DNA from 2 places in the Lysinibacillus sp. JK80 genome. Region 2 is predicted to be linked to the other one. Evidence: a T-box and tRNA genes for the amino acid it is inferred to sense, from the RefSeq annotation. Region 2 holds a T-box; the other holds one or more tRNA genes.
The links. The T-box of region 2 lies ahead of leuS (leucine--tRNA ligase). A T-box ahead of a tRNA ligase gene usually reads a tRNA of that ligase, here a tRNA-Leu.
Positions count from the first base shown of each region.

Region 1 (5,699 bases), 690 kb from region 2:
ACCTTTAAAATGAATGGAAATAGTCTACTCATATTCGTCTGAGTAGACTATTTTTTTGCATTTTTAGTAAAGTGTAATGGTAAAATGAAAAGAAAAAGGTAGTGATGATGTGGAGCAAAAGCAAATGTTACAGCTCATTGCAAAGGATGTAGCAGTCAAACCAGGGCAAGTAGAAGCTGTTATTAACTTATTAGAAGAGGGAAATACGGTACCATTTATTGCGCGCTATCGAAAAGAGGTTACAGGATCACTTGATGAGGTGCAAATTAAAGCTGTAGAAGATCGTTATCACTACATACAGCAACTTGAACAACGAAAAGAAGAAGTTATACGATTAATCCAAGAGCAAGAAAAGCTTACACCAGAATTAGAGCAGACTATTCTTTCTGCAACAATCTTACAACGTGTTGAGGATTTATATAGACCTTATAAGCAAAAACGACGTACAAAGGCGACGATTGCAAAAGAGAAAGGTTTAGAGCCTCTTGCAGATCTCCTGTTAGCATTTAGTGATGATGCATTAGAGCAATTAGCAACTGACTTTGTGGACAACGAACAAGTTACTAATACGGAAGAAGCCCTGATAGGAGCTCGAGATATATTAGCAGAACGTTTTGCGGACGATGCCTCTATTCGTGAAAAAATCCGAGCTTATTCATGGAAAGATGGAATTCTTGTGACGTCTGTGAAAAATACAGAAATCGACGAGAAAAATGTTTTTGAAATGTATTACGAATATGAAGAGCCTGTTAGTCGCATTGTACCACACCGTATTTTAGCGATAAACCGAGGAGAGAAAGAAGAAATCTTAAAGGTTTCTATTCATGTGCCGGTGGATCGAGTATTAATGATTATGTGGAAAGAATGGATACCTGCAACTGGTTCGTCTCCTGCTATTGCAGAAGTTAAACTAGCAATCGAGGATTCGTACAAGCGTTTAATTCAGCCTTCAATTGAAAGGGAATTACGAAACGAGCTTACAGAAAAAGCTGAGGCACAGGCTATTCATATTTTTTCCGAAAATTTACGTAACCTATTGCTACAACCACCTATGAAAGGTAAATATGTTTTAGGGGTTGATCCAGCTTACCGTACAGGTTGCAAGCTGGCGGTTGTAGATGAAACTGGGAAAATGCTTGAGGTTACAGCTATTTACCCACATCCACCGAAACCAGATGTGGCAAAATCCAAAGCTATTGTAAAAGGAATTTTGGCAAAGTATCCAATAAGTATAATTGCCATTGGTAATGGTACAGCATCTCGGGAGACAGAACAATTTATCGCGGATGTATTAAATGAACTTACTACTGACATAGCCTATGTGATTGTCAATGAAGCGGGGGCATCTGTTTATTCAGCGTCTGAAATTGCACGTACAGAATTTCCTGATTTACAGGTTGAACAACGTAGTGCTGTCTCCATTGCACGTCGCTTACAGGATCCTTTATCAGAGTTAGTGAAAATTGAACCAAAAGCTGTGGGTGTAGGTCAGTATCAGCATGATGTTTCTCAAAAAAAATTAAATGAATCGCTATCTTTTATAGTAGAAACAGCTGTTAACCAAGTTGGTGTAGATGTAAATACGGCTTCATCATCACTCTTACAATATGTTTCTGGTCTATCAAAAACTGTTGCAGAGAATATCGTAAAGACGCGAGAGGAAAATGGTCAATTTACTACACGTGCGCAATTAAAGAAGATTCCAAGGTTAGGCGCCAAAACGTATGAACAAGCTATTGGTTTCCTACGTGTCCCAGAAGCAAAAAATCCGTTTGATGCTACAGGTATTCATCCTGAAAGCTATGCCCTTGCTGAGCAAATATTAGCAGAGGCTCAAATAGATAAAAAAGAGTTAGGGACACAGAAGGCAGAGGATGCTATTGCAGCACTAAATATCCAAAAATTAAGTGATGTGCTTGGAGTAGGAGTTGTGACAATTCAAGATATCGTGGATACCTTAATGAAACCTAGTCGTGACCCACGTGATGCATTCCCACAACCATTGCTTAAGACTGATGTATTAAAAATGGAAGATTTAAAAGTAGGTATGGAATTGCAGGGGACGGTAAGAAATGTAGTAGATTTCGGCGCATTTGTTGACATTGGCGTGAAGCAAGATGGACTTGTGCATATTTCTAAACTCCAAAATAAACGTATTAAGCATCCATTAGAAGTTGTGGCACTTGGGGATATTGTAACTGTCTGGGTTGAACAAATAGATGTAACGAAAGGGCGTATCTCTTTAACGATGCTTCCTCCTAAAAATCAAGCATTAGTTTGAGTACTAAATTTTTGCCACACTGTCTATACTACGCAGTGTGGTATTCTTGTTGTTAGAGGTGATTACTGTGGACAATCAAGAATTACAAGAGCTTGTTCGTCGCTTATCTTTAGAAAACTTTCAGAGGCCTTTTCTGCATCAAGCCTACTTTAATCCGAGATTACGGTCAACGGGAGGACGATATCTTTTACAATCCCATAATATTGAGATTAATCCTAAAGCCTATGAGTTATACGGTTTGAAAGAGATTCAAGGTATTGTTTTACACGAATTATGCCATTATCACCTACATATTGAAGGTAAAGGGTATCAGCATCGAGATAAAGATTTTAGAGAATTATTAAGGAAAGTAGATGCCCCTCGATTTTGCGCAGTTTTACATGTCCCGAAAGCTACAGTTAAAAAACAACGACGACGCTATACATATACTTGTGTCAATTGCCACCAATTATATATACGGAAAATAAAAATGAATGTTGAAAAGTATTGTTGCAGTAAGTGTTTGGGGAAATTAAAATTAGTAGAGTAAAAAAAGTTTAAAAAATAGTTGACGTTTTGTTGAGTTGTCCCTATAATAGTAAAAGTCGACAAGATAACGACGACAACATAACATGAATTATTCCGAAGTAGCTCAGTTGGTAGTAGCACCTGACTGTTAATCAGGTTGTCGCAGGTTCGAGTCCTGCCTTCGGAGCCATGGCCCCTTGGTCAAGTGGTTAAGACACCGCCCTTTCACGGCGGTAACACGGGTTCGAATCCCGTAGGGGTCATTTTTCATAATTTAATGTAAATAATATTTTGGTCCCGTGGTGTAGCGGTTAACATGCCTGCCTGTCACGCAGGAGATCGCCGGTTCGATCCCGGTCGGGACCGCCACTTATTGGGGTATAGCCAAGCGGTAAGGCAACGGATTTTGATTCCGTCATGCCTAGGTTCGAATCCTAGTACCCCAGCCATTCATTTCTTAATTCGAGCCATTAGCTCAGTTGGTAGAGCATCTGACTTTTAATCAGAGGGTCGAAGGTTCGAGTCCTTCATGGCTCATCTCTTTAAGAAAAAGAGTTGACTTTTTGAATTATCATAGTATAATAAAAAAGTTACTAATTGAATGCGGTCGTGGCGGAACGGCAGACGCGCTAGGTTGAGGGCCTAGTGGGGGCAACCCCGTGGAGGTTCAAGTCCTCTCGGCCGCACCAAGTCAATTAATTAATTTCATATGCGCCCGTAGCTCAATTGGATAGAGCGTCTGACTACGGATCAGAAGGTTGTGGGTTCGACTCCTGCCGGGCGCGCCATTTTTAAGAAAATATATGCGGGTGTAGTTTAATGGTAAAACCTCAGCCTTCCAAGCTGATGTCGTGAGTTCGATTCTCATCACCCGCTCCAAAAAAAGTGTTGACAACCTCTTGGTTGTATGGTAAATTTAAATAGTTGTCCAAAAGGGCGATGACATGAACCTTGAAAACTGAACAAGCAAAACGTAATCAATAAAGTTTTAAGTAGCTAGCTTCGGTTAGTGAACAAAACAAAAATTTTGGACATCAAACATGATGCCAGCAAAACAATTTGAGCTAATCAAATTTCTTTTATGGAGAGTTTGATCCTGGCTCAGGACGAACGCTGGCGGCGTGCCTAATACATGCAAGTCGAGCGAACAGAAAAGGAGCTTGCTCCTTTGACGTTAGCGGCGGACGGGTGAGTAACACGTGGGCAACCTACCCTATAGTTTGGGATAACTCCGGGAAACCGGGGCTAATACCGAATAATCTCTTTTGCTTCATGGTGAAAGACTGAAAGACGGTTTCGGCTGTCGCTATAGGATGGGCCCGCGGCGCATTAGCTAGTTGGTGAGGTAACGGCTCACCAAGGCGACGATGCGTAGCCGACCTGAGAGGGTGATCGGCCACACTGGGACTGAGACACGGCCCAGACTCCTACGGGAGGCAGCAGTAGGGAATCTTCCACAATGGGCGAAAGCCTGATGGAGCAACGCCGCGTGAGTGAAGAAGGTTTTCGGATCGTAAAACTCTGTTGTAAGGGAAGAACAAGTACAGTAGTAACTGGCTGTACCTTGACGGTACCTTATTAGAAAGCCACGGCTAACTACGTGCCAGCAGCCGCGGTAATACGTAGGTGGCAAGCGTTGTCCGGAATTATTGGGCGTAAAGCGCGCGCAGGCGGTCCTTTAAGTCTGATGTGAAAGCCCACGGCTCAACCGTGGAGGGTCATTGGAAACTGGGGGACTTGAGTGCAGAAGAGGAAAGTGGAATTCCAAGTGTAGCGGTGAAATGCGTAGAGATTTGGAGGAACACCAGTGGCGAAGGCGACTTTCTGGTCTGTAACTGACGCTGAGGCGCGAAAGCGTGGGGAGCAAACAGGATTAGATACCCTGGTAGTCCACGCCGTAAACGATGAGTGCTAAGTGTTAGGGGGTTTCCGCCCCTTAGTGCTGCAGCTAACGCATTAAGCACTCCGCCTGGGGAGTACGGTCGCAAGACTGAAACTCAAAGGAATTGACGGGGGCCCGCACAAGCGGTGGAGCATGTGGTTTAATTCGAAGCAACGCGAAGAACCTTACCAGGTCTTGACATCCCGTTGACCACTGTAGAGATATAGTTTCCCCTTCGGGGGCAACGGTGACAGGTGGTGCATGGTTGTCGTCAGCTCGTGTCGTGAGATGTTGGGTTAAGTCCCGCAACGAGCGCAACCCTTGATCTTAGTTGCCATCATTTAGTTGGGCACTCTAAGGTGACTGCCGGTGACAAACCGGAGGAAGGTGGGGATGACGTCAAATCATCATGCCCCTTATGACCTGGGCTACACACGTGCTACAATGGACGATACAAACGGTTGCCAACTCGCGAGAGGGAGCTAATCCGATAAAGTCGTTCTCAGTTCGGATTGTAGGCTGCAACTCGCCTACATGAAGCCGGAATCGCTAGTAATCGCGGATCAGCATGCCGCGGTGAATACGTTCCCGGGCCTTGTACACACCGCCCGTCACACCACGAGAGTTTGTAACACCCGAAGTCGGTGAGGTAACCTTTTGGAGCCAGCCGCCGAAGGTGGGATAGATGATTGGGGTGAAGTCGTAACAAGGTAGCCGTATCGGAAGGTGCGGCTGGATCACCTCCTTTCTAAGGATTATTTCGGAATACAAACCTTGGGTTTGTAAGATTACGTTTTGCGTTCAGTTTTGAAGGTTCATTCTATCTGAATGAAACACTTCAAAACTTGTTCTTTGAAAACTGGATAAAACGACATTGAAATTGTAACAAACACATTTATTTTTTAAGTTTTTTATAGGCTTAATAACTTGGTTAAGTTATTAAGGGCGCACGGCGAATGCCTTGGCACTAGGAGCCGAAGAAGGACGGCACTAACACCGATATGCTTCGGGGAGCTGTAAGTGAGCTTT
Region 1 is NZ_CP058997.1:4,132,637-4,138,335, reverse strand. It holds gene HXV90_RS20735 (Tex family protein) at 110-2,281, shown strand; gene HXV90_RS20730 (SprT family protein) at 2,349-2,810, shown strand; tRNA gene HXV90_RS20725 (tRNA-Asn) at 2,902-2,978, shown strand; tRNA gene HXV90_RS20720 (tRNA-Glu) at 2,980-3,051, shown strand; tRNA gene HXV90_RS20715 (tRNA-Asp) at 3,082-3,157, shown strand; tRNA gene HXV90_RS20710 (tRNA-Gln) at 3,163-3,237, shown strand; tRNA gene HXV90_RS20705 (tRNA-Lys) at 3,253-3,325, shown strand; tRNA gene HXV90_RS20700 (tRNA-Leu) at 3,392-3,477, shown strand; tRNA gene HXV90_RS20695 (tRNA-Arg) at 3,500-3,576, shown strand; tRNA gene HXV90_RS20690 (tRNA-Gly) at 3,594-3,667, shown strand; rRNA gene HXV90_RS20685 (16S ribosomal RNA) at 3,867-5,418, shown strand; rRNA gene HXV90_RS20680 (23S ribosomal RNA) at 5,600-5,699, shown strand, end outside.
Region 1: it has a tRNA-Leu gene. The T-box ahead of leuS (leucine--tRNA ligase) is inferred to sense a tRNA for this amino acid. The anticodon was not compared.

Region 2 (5,699 bases):
TATTTTATTCTTTTTCATTGCTTTATTTACATTTAAGCGTTTGGAGGCGGGCAGTATTGCACCTAAAAATGTCTTGAGCGAAAGTAAGCGAATTGTAAACAAGGCACCTTTCTATGCTTTGTTAATAATTAGTGCATCCTCCGTTTTATGCTGGCTAGCATATTCTCAATGGAGTGCAACCATTTCATCTTATACACAAGACTTAGGATTGGGATTAAAGCAATATAGCTTACTTTGGACAATCAACGGTCTTCTAATTGTCATTGGGCAACCACTCATTGCACCGCTCGTAAAGCGGTGGGAACACAATTTAAAGCGTCAGTTAGTATTTGGTGTAACGCTGATTGCACTTTCCTTTGGTATTATTGCCTTTGCAAACGATTTTAAAATGTTTGGAGCAGCGATGCTTGTCTTAACATTTGGTGAAATGTTTTATACGCCTGCATTACCAACGATTGCTAATCAACTGGCACCAAAAGGTCGTCAAGGATTCTATCAAGGGATTATCAATAGTGCTGCTACTGGAGGACGGATGATTGGTCCACTATTTGGTGGTATTATGGTAGATCAATTTGGCATGATTCCTCTCGTTTTAACATTGGTGGTCATCGTACTATTGGCGATTATTCCATGTTTAACATACGATTATCCTTTAAAGAAGAACAAAATAGTAGCAGATTAATAATGTCGCACTGAAAAGAGCAAAAACGAGTGTTAAGCACTTGTTTTTGTTCTTTTTTTAATAGTAGATATTGAAAAAATGTTGTGACAGGATTACAATCATACATATTCAAATATTTGAATGTGTAGTTATATGGAGGGGTTTTTTATGGACGAGGGCTTACAACAGTTTAAAGCGGATTTTTTCAAAGCATTAGCACATCCGTTACGCATCAGAATACTTGAACTCCTTGTAGATGGACAGAAAAGTGTCAATGAGATTCAAGATTGCTTAGAGAAAGAGGGTTCTGCTGTTTCTCAGCAATTAAGTGTATTGCGTGCTAAAAATATTGTTTATGGCGTGAAGGAAGGAAAAAAAGTTTATTATTCTTTAAGTGACCCAATGATTGGTGCATTACTTGGGGTGGCAAAGGATATTTTTAATAACCATTTGGTTAATACCATTTCGAGATTAGAGGAAATGACAAGTAATGAAGGTGACGAAGAGAATAAGTAAATCAATGATGATGAAAAATTGGGCTTTGCTTATTATTTCGAAGGGAAGATTTATCTATGAAGTCACTGTTTACAGGACGCTTTGAAGGATATTCAGTTCAACATGTAAAGAAGGATTTATTGTCAGGGGTTATTGTGGGAATCGTTGCTATTCCACTTGCCATGTCCTTTGCCATAGCATCGGGTGTGAAACCTGAATATGGGATTTATACGGCTTGCATTGCAGGTATTCTTATTTCTCTCTTTGGAGGTTCTAAATATCAAATAGGTGGGCCTACGGGGGCGTTTGTGCCAATTCTATTGGGGATTGTTCTTACCTATGGCTATGAAGATTTATTACTTGCGGGTTTAATGGCAGGGGTATTGCTTTGTGTCATGGGCTTTTTTAAGTTAGGGACTCTAATTAAGTTTATTCCACGTCCTGTAACAGTTGGTTTTACAGCAGGGATAGCAGTGATTATTTTTACAGGTCAAATCGCTAACTTTCTAGGGCTCACAAATGTTAAAAGGCATGAATATTTTATCGCCAACATACAGGAAATCATTAAGCAGCTTAGTACGACAAATACGTATAGTATTCTTACTGCTGTCGTATGCTTGGCGACAATAATGATAACTCCAAAGTTTTTTCCAAAGGTTCCAGGAGCATTAGCGGGTATCGTTGTCTCTACACTTATGGCAACTTTCTTCTTTTCAGGACAAGTTGCTACCATTGCAACGGCTTATGGTCAAATTCCTAATACATTACCTCATTTCGCCTTACCGAACATCACGCTCGAACGATTACAACAACTTATTGGCCCAGCGTTTGTCATTGCAATGCTAGGTGGTATTGAGTCTTTATTATCGGCAGTTGTGGCGGATGGGATGACAAATAGTAAGCATAACAGTAATCGTGAGTTAATCGGTCAGGGGATTGCTAATATTGTGACGCCTTTATTCGGTGGTATTCCAGCAACAGGCGCCATTGCACGTACAGCGACCAATATCAAAACAGGCGCAGTATCTCCTATGTCTGGTATCATTCATGGTGTGTTTGTTTTAATCACATTATTGTTATTAGCTCCATATGCATCTCATATTCCGTTAGCAAGCATGGCTCCGGTATTGATGGTCGTAGCTTGGAATATGAGTGAACGACATCATTTTTCACATATCGCAAAATTAAAATCAGGCGACTCACTGGTATTATTGATTACCTTTTTATTAACGGTATTCACTAGTCTTACATTAGCAGTTGAGGTAGGGCTTGTGCTGGCTGTGCTATTATTTGCAAAACGCATGAGTGAAAAGCTTGTTGTTACAAAAGTACTTCCAGATCATTCAAATAAAAGTGAAAAGGTACAGCCACATGTAGTGCATCAGCAGCATGATTGCCCGCAAATTAGTATGTACACAATTGAAGGGCCGTTGTTTTTTGGTGCTGCACAAATGTTTGAACAAACGATTGAAAGTACTTTGCATCAGCACTCAAGAGTTTTGATATTACGGATGGGGAAAGTGCCCTTTATGGATTCTACTGGAGAAGCATATTTTAGTAATATCATTGAAAATTATACAGCACAGGGCGGTACTATTTTGGTAACGGGTGTGCAAGGAGATTTAAAGGATGCTCTTCAGCACAATGGACTTTACGATAAAATAGGCGCGCAGCATTTTTTTCAGCATACTGGAGAAGCGATTACAAAAGCTTTCCATTATTTAAACGTCAATCAATGTATTGGTTGTCAGCACTTTGCTTTTCATGAATGTCAGGATTTATCAAAGTCTAAGGAAGAAAAGGATTTAATTGTTCAGTAATGGGTAAGCTGTAAACAAAGGCTTGTGCTTTTCAATACTTTCCATTAGAATAAATGCAATATCATGTAAAGACTGTGATGAGGAATAGTAGATTTGTGGTTCTTTTTAGAGAGCTAGCGGTTGGTGGGAGCTAGTAAGAATGCAAGTTGAACTCGCCTTCTGAGTCTGCCCGCGTGAAACAGCGTGTGTCGTTTCTTCCGCGTTAAGGAAGCTTGAGCCGAGTGTAATCACTAATTTGGGTGGTACCGCGGGAGTACAAATTCTCTCGTCCCTTCTATAAGAAAGGGGCGAGTTTTTTTATTTTTTAAATATTTTGTCAATTATGATGGAGAGCAGCACGATCAATCGAAGGAGGAAAAAAAATGAGTTTTAATCATGAACAAATTGAAAAAAAGTGGCAACAATATTGGGCTGATAACAAAACATTTAAAACTGAAAATGAAACAGCGAAGCCTAAATTCTTTGCTTTAGATATGTTCCCTTATCCATCTGGCGCAGGACTACATGTAGGCCATCCAGAGGGGTATACGGCAACTGATATTCTATCACGCTTTAAACGTATGCAAGGCTATAATGTACTTCATCCAATGGGCTGGGATGCTTTTGGTTTACCAGCTGAGCAATATGCACTTGATACAGGGAATGATCCAGCTGAATTTACAGCTAAAAATATTGCGACATTTAAACGTCAAATTCAAGAGCTAGGCTTCAGCTATGATTGGGATCGCGAAATTAACACAACTGATCCAGAGTATTATAAATGGACACAATGGATTTTTATCCAGCTTTATAAGAAAGGTTTAGCTTATGTGGATGAAGTAGCTGTTAACTGGTGTCCAGCACTTGGCACGGTATTAGCTAACGAAGAAGTAATTGATGGGAAATCAGAGCGTGGTGGTCATCCAGTAGAACGCAGACCAATGAAGCAGTGGATGCTTAAAATTACAGCCTATGCTGATCGTTTAATCGATGACTTAGAAGAAGTTGATTGGCCTGAATCTATTAAAGATATGCAACGCAATTGGATTGGCCGTTCAGAAGGGGCAGAAGTGACATTTGCCATTGACGGTTCAGATCAAAACTTCACAGTTTTCACAACACGTCCTGATACATTGTTTGGTGCTACATACTGTGTGCTTGCACCAGAGCATAAATTAGTGGAACAAATTACAACAGCTGACCAACGCCAAGCTGTTGAGGCTTATTTAGAGAAAGTTAAAATGAAATCCGACCTAGAGCGTACAGATTTAGCGAAAGAAAAAACAGGTGTATTTACAGGTGCTTATGCAGTGAATCCGATTAACGGTAAAAAAGTGCCGATTTGGATTGCTGACTATGTGTTAGTGTCTTATGGTACAGGTGCTATTATGGCGGTGCCAGCACATGATGAACGTGACTATGAATTCGCAACTGAATTTGGCTTAGACATCGTTCCTGTACTTGAAGGTGGAGACATTAGCAAAGAAGCATTTACAGGTGATGGTCAACATATTAACTCTGAATTCCTGAATGGCTTAAATAAAGCAGATGGCATTGCGAAAGCCATTGAATGGTTAGCGGAAAAAGGTGTAGGGGAGAAGAAAATTTCTTATCGTCTACGTGACTGGTTATTCTCCCGTCAGCGTTATTGGGGTGAACCAATTCCAATGATTCATTGGGAAGATGGCACGATTACGCCAGTTCCAGAATCAGAATTACCTTTAATGCTACCAAAAACAGATAATATCCGTCCATCAGGTACTGGTGAATCACCATTAGCAAATATTGAAGAATGGGTAAATGTTGTCGATCCAGAGACAGGTAAAAAAGGACGTCGTGAAACAAATACAATGCCGCAGTGGGCAGGTTCGAGCTGGTACTTCCTACGCTATATCGACCCTACAAATACAGAGGCGATTGCAGACCCAGAGTTACTAAAACGTTGGTTACCTGTTGATATTTATATTGGTGGTGCGGAGCATGCTGTATTACATTTACTATACGCTCGCTTCTGGCATAAAGTTCTCTATGATTTAGGTGTTGTTCATACAAAAGAGCCATTCCAAAAATTATTTAACCAGGGAATGATTCTAGGTGAAGGTAACGAGAAAATGTCTAAATCTAAGGGCAATGTTGTCAACCCGGATGAAATCATTACGTCACATGGTGCCGATACATTACGTTTATATGAAATGTTCATGGGCCCACTAGAGGCTTCTGTTGCATGGTCTACAAATGGTTTAGATGGAGCACGTCGCTTCTTAGACCGTATCTGGCGTCTATTTGTCAGTGAAGAAGATGGCGCAATTTCAGCAAAAATTCAAGTGTCTAACGATCAATCACTTGAAAAATCATACCACCAAACAGTGAAAAAAGTGACAGAGGATTATGAAGGCATCCGCTTTAACACAGCTATTTCACAAATGATGGTCTTTATTAATGATTGCTATAAAGCTGATGTGATTCCAACGACTTATGCTGAAGGCTTTGTGAAAATGCTAGCTCCAATCGCTCCACATATTGCAGAAGAACTATGGCAACTATTAGGACACGATTCAACTCTTTCATATGAGCAATGGCCAACATATGATGAAGCAAAGCTTGTGGATGATGAAGTAGAAATTGCTGTACAAGTTGCTGGTAAAGTTCGTGCTAAGATCGTCGTAGCAAAAGATGCTTCAAAAGAGGATATTGAAAAAGTAGCACTTGCTGATGAAAAGGTTCAAGAATACATGGCAGGAAAG
Region 2 is NZ_CP058997.1:3,446,963-3,452,661, reverse strand. It holds gene HXV90_RS17250 (MDR family MFS transporter) at 1-682, shown strand, start outside; gene HXV90_RS17245 (ArsR/SmtB family transcription factor) at 830-1,177, shown strand; gene HXV90_RS17240 (SulP family inorganic anion transporter) at 1,234-2,976, shown strand; T-box leader at 3,042-3,252, shown strand; gene leuS (leucine--tRNA ligase) at 3,339-5,699, shown strand, end outside.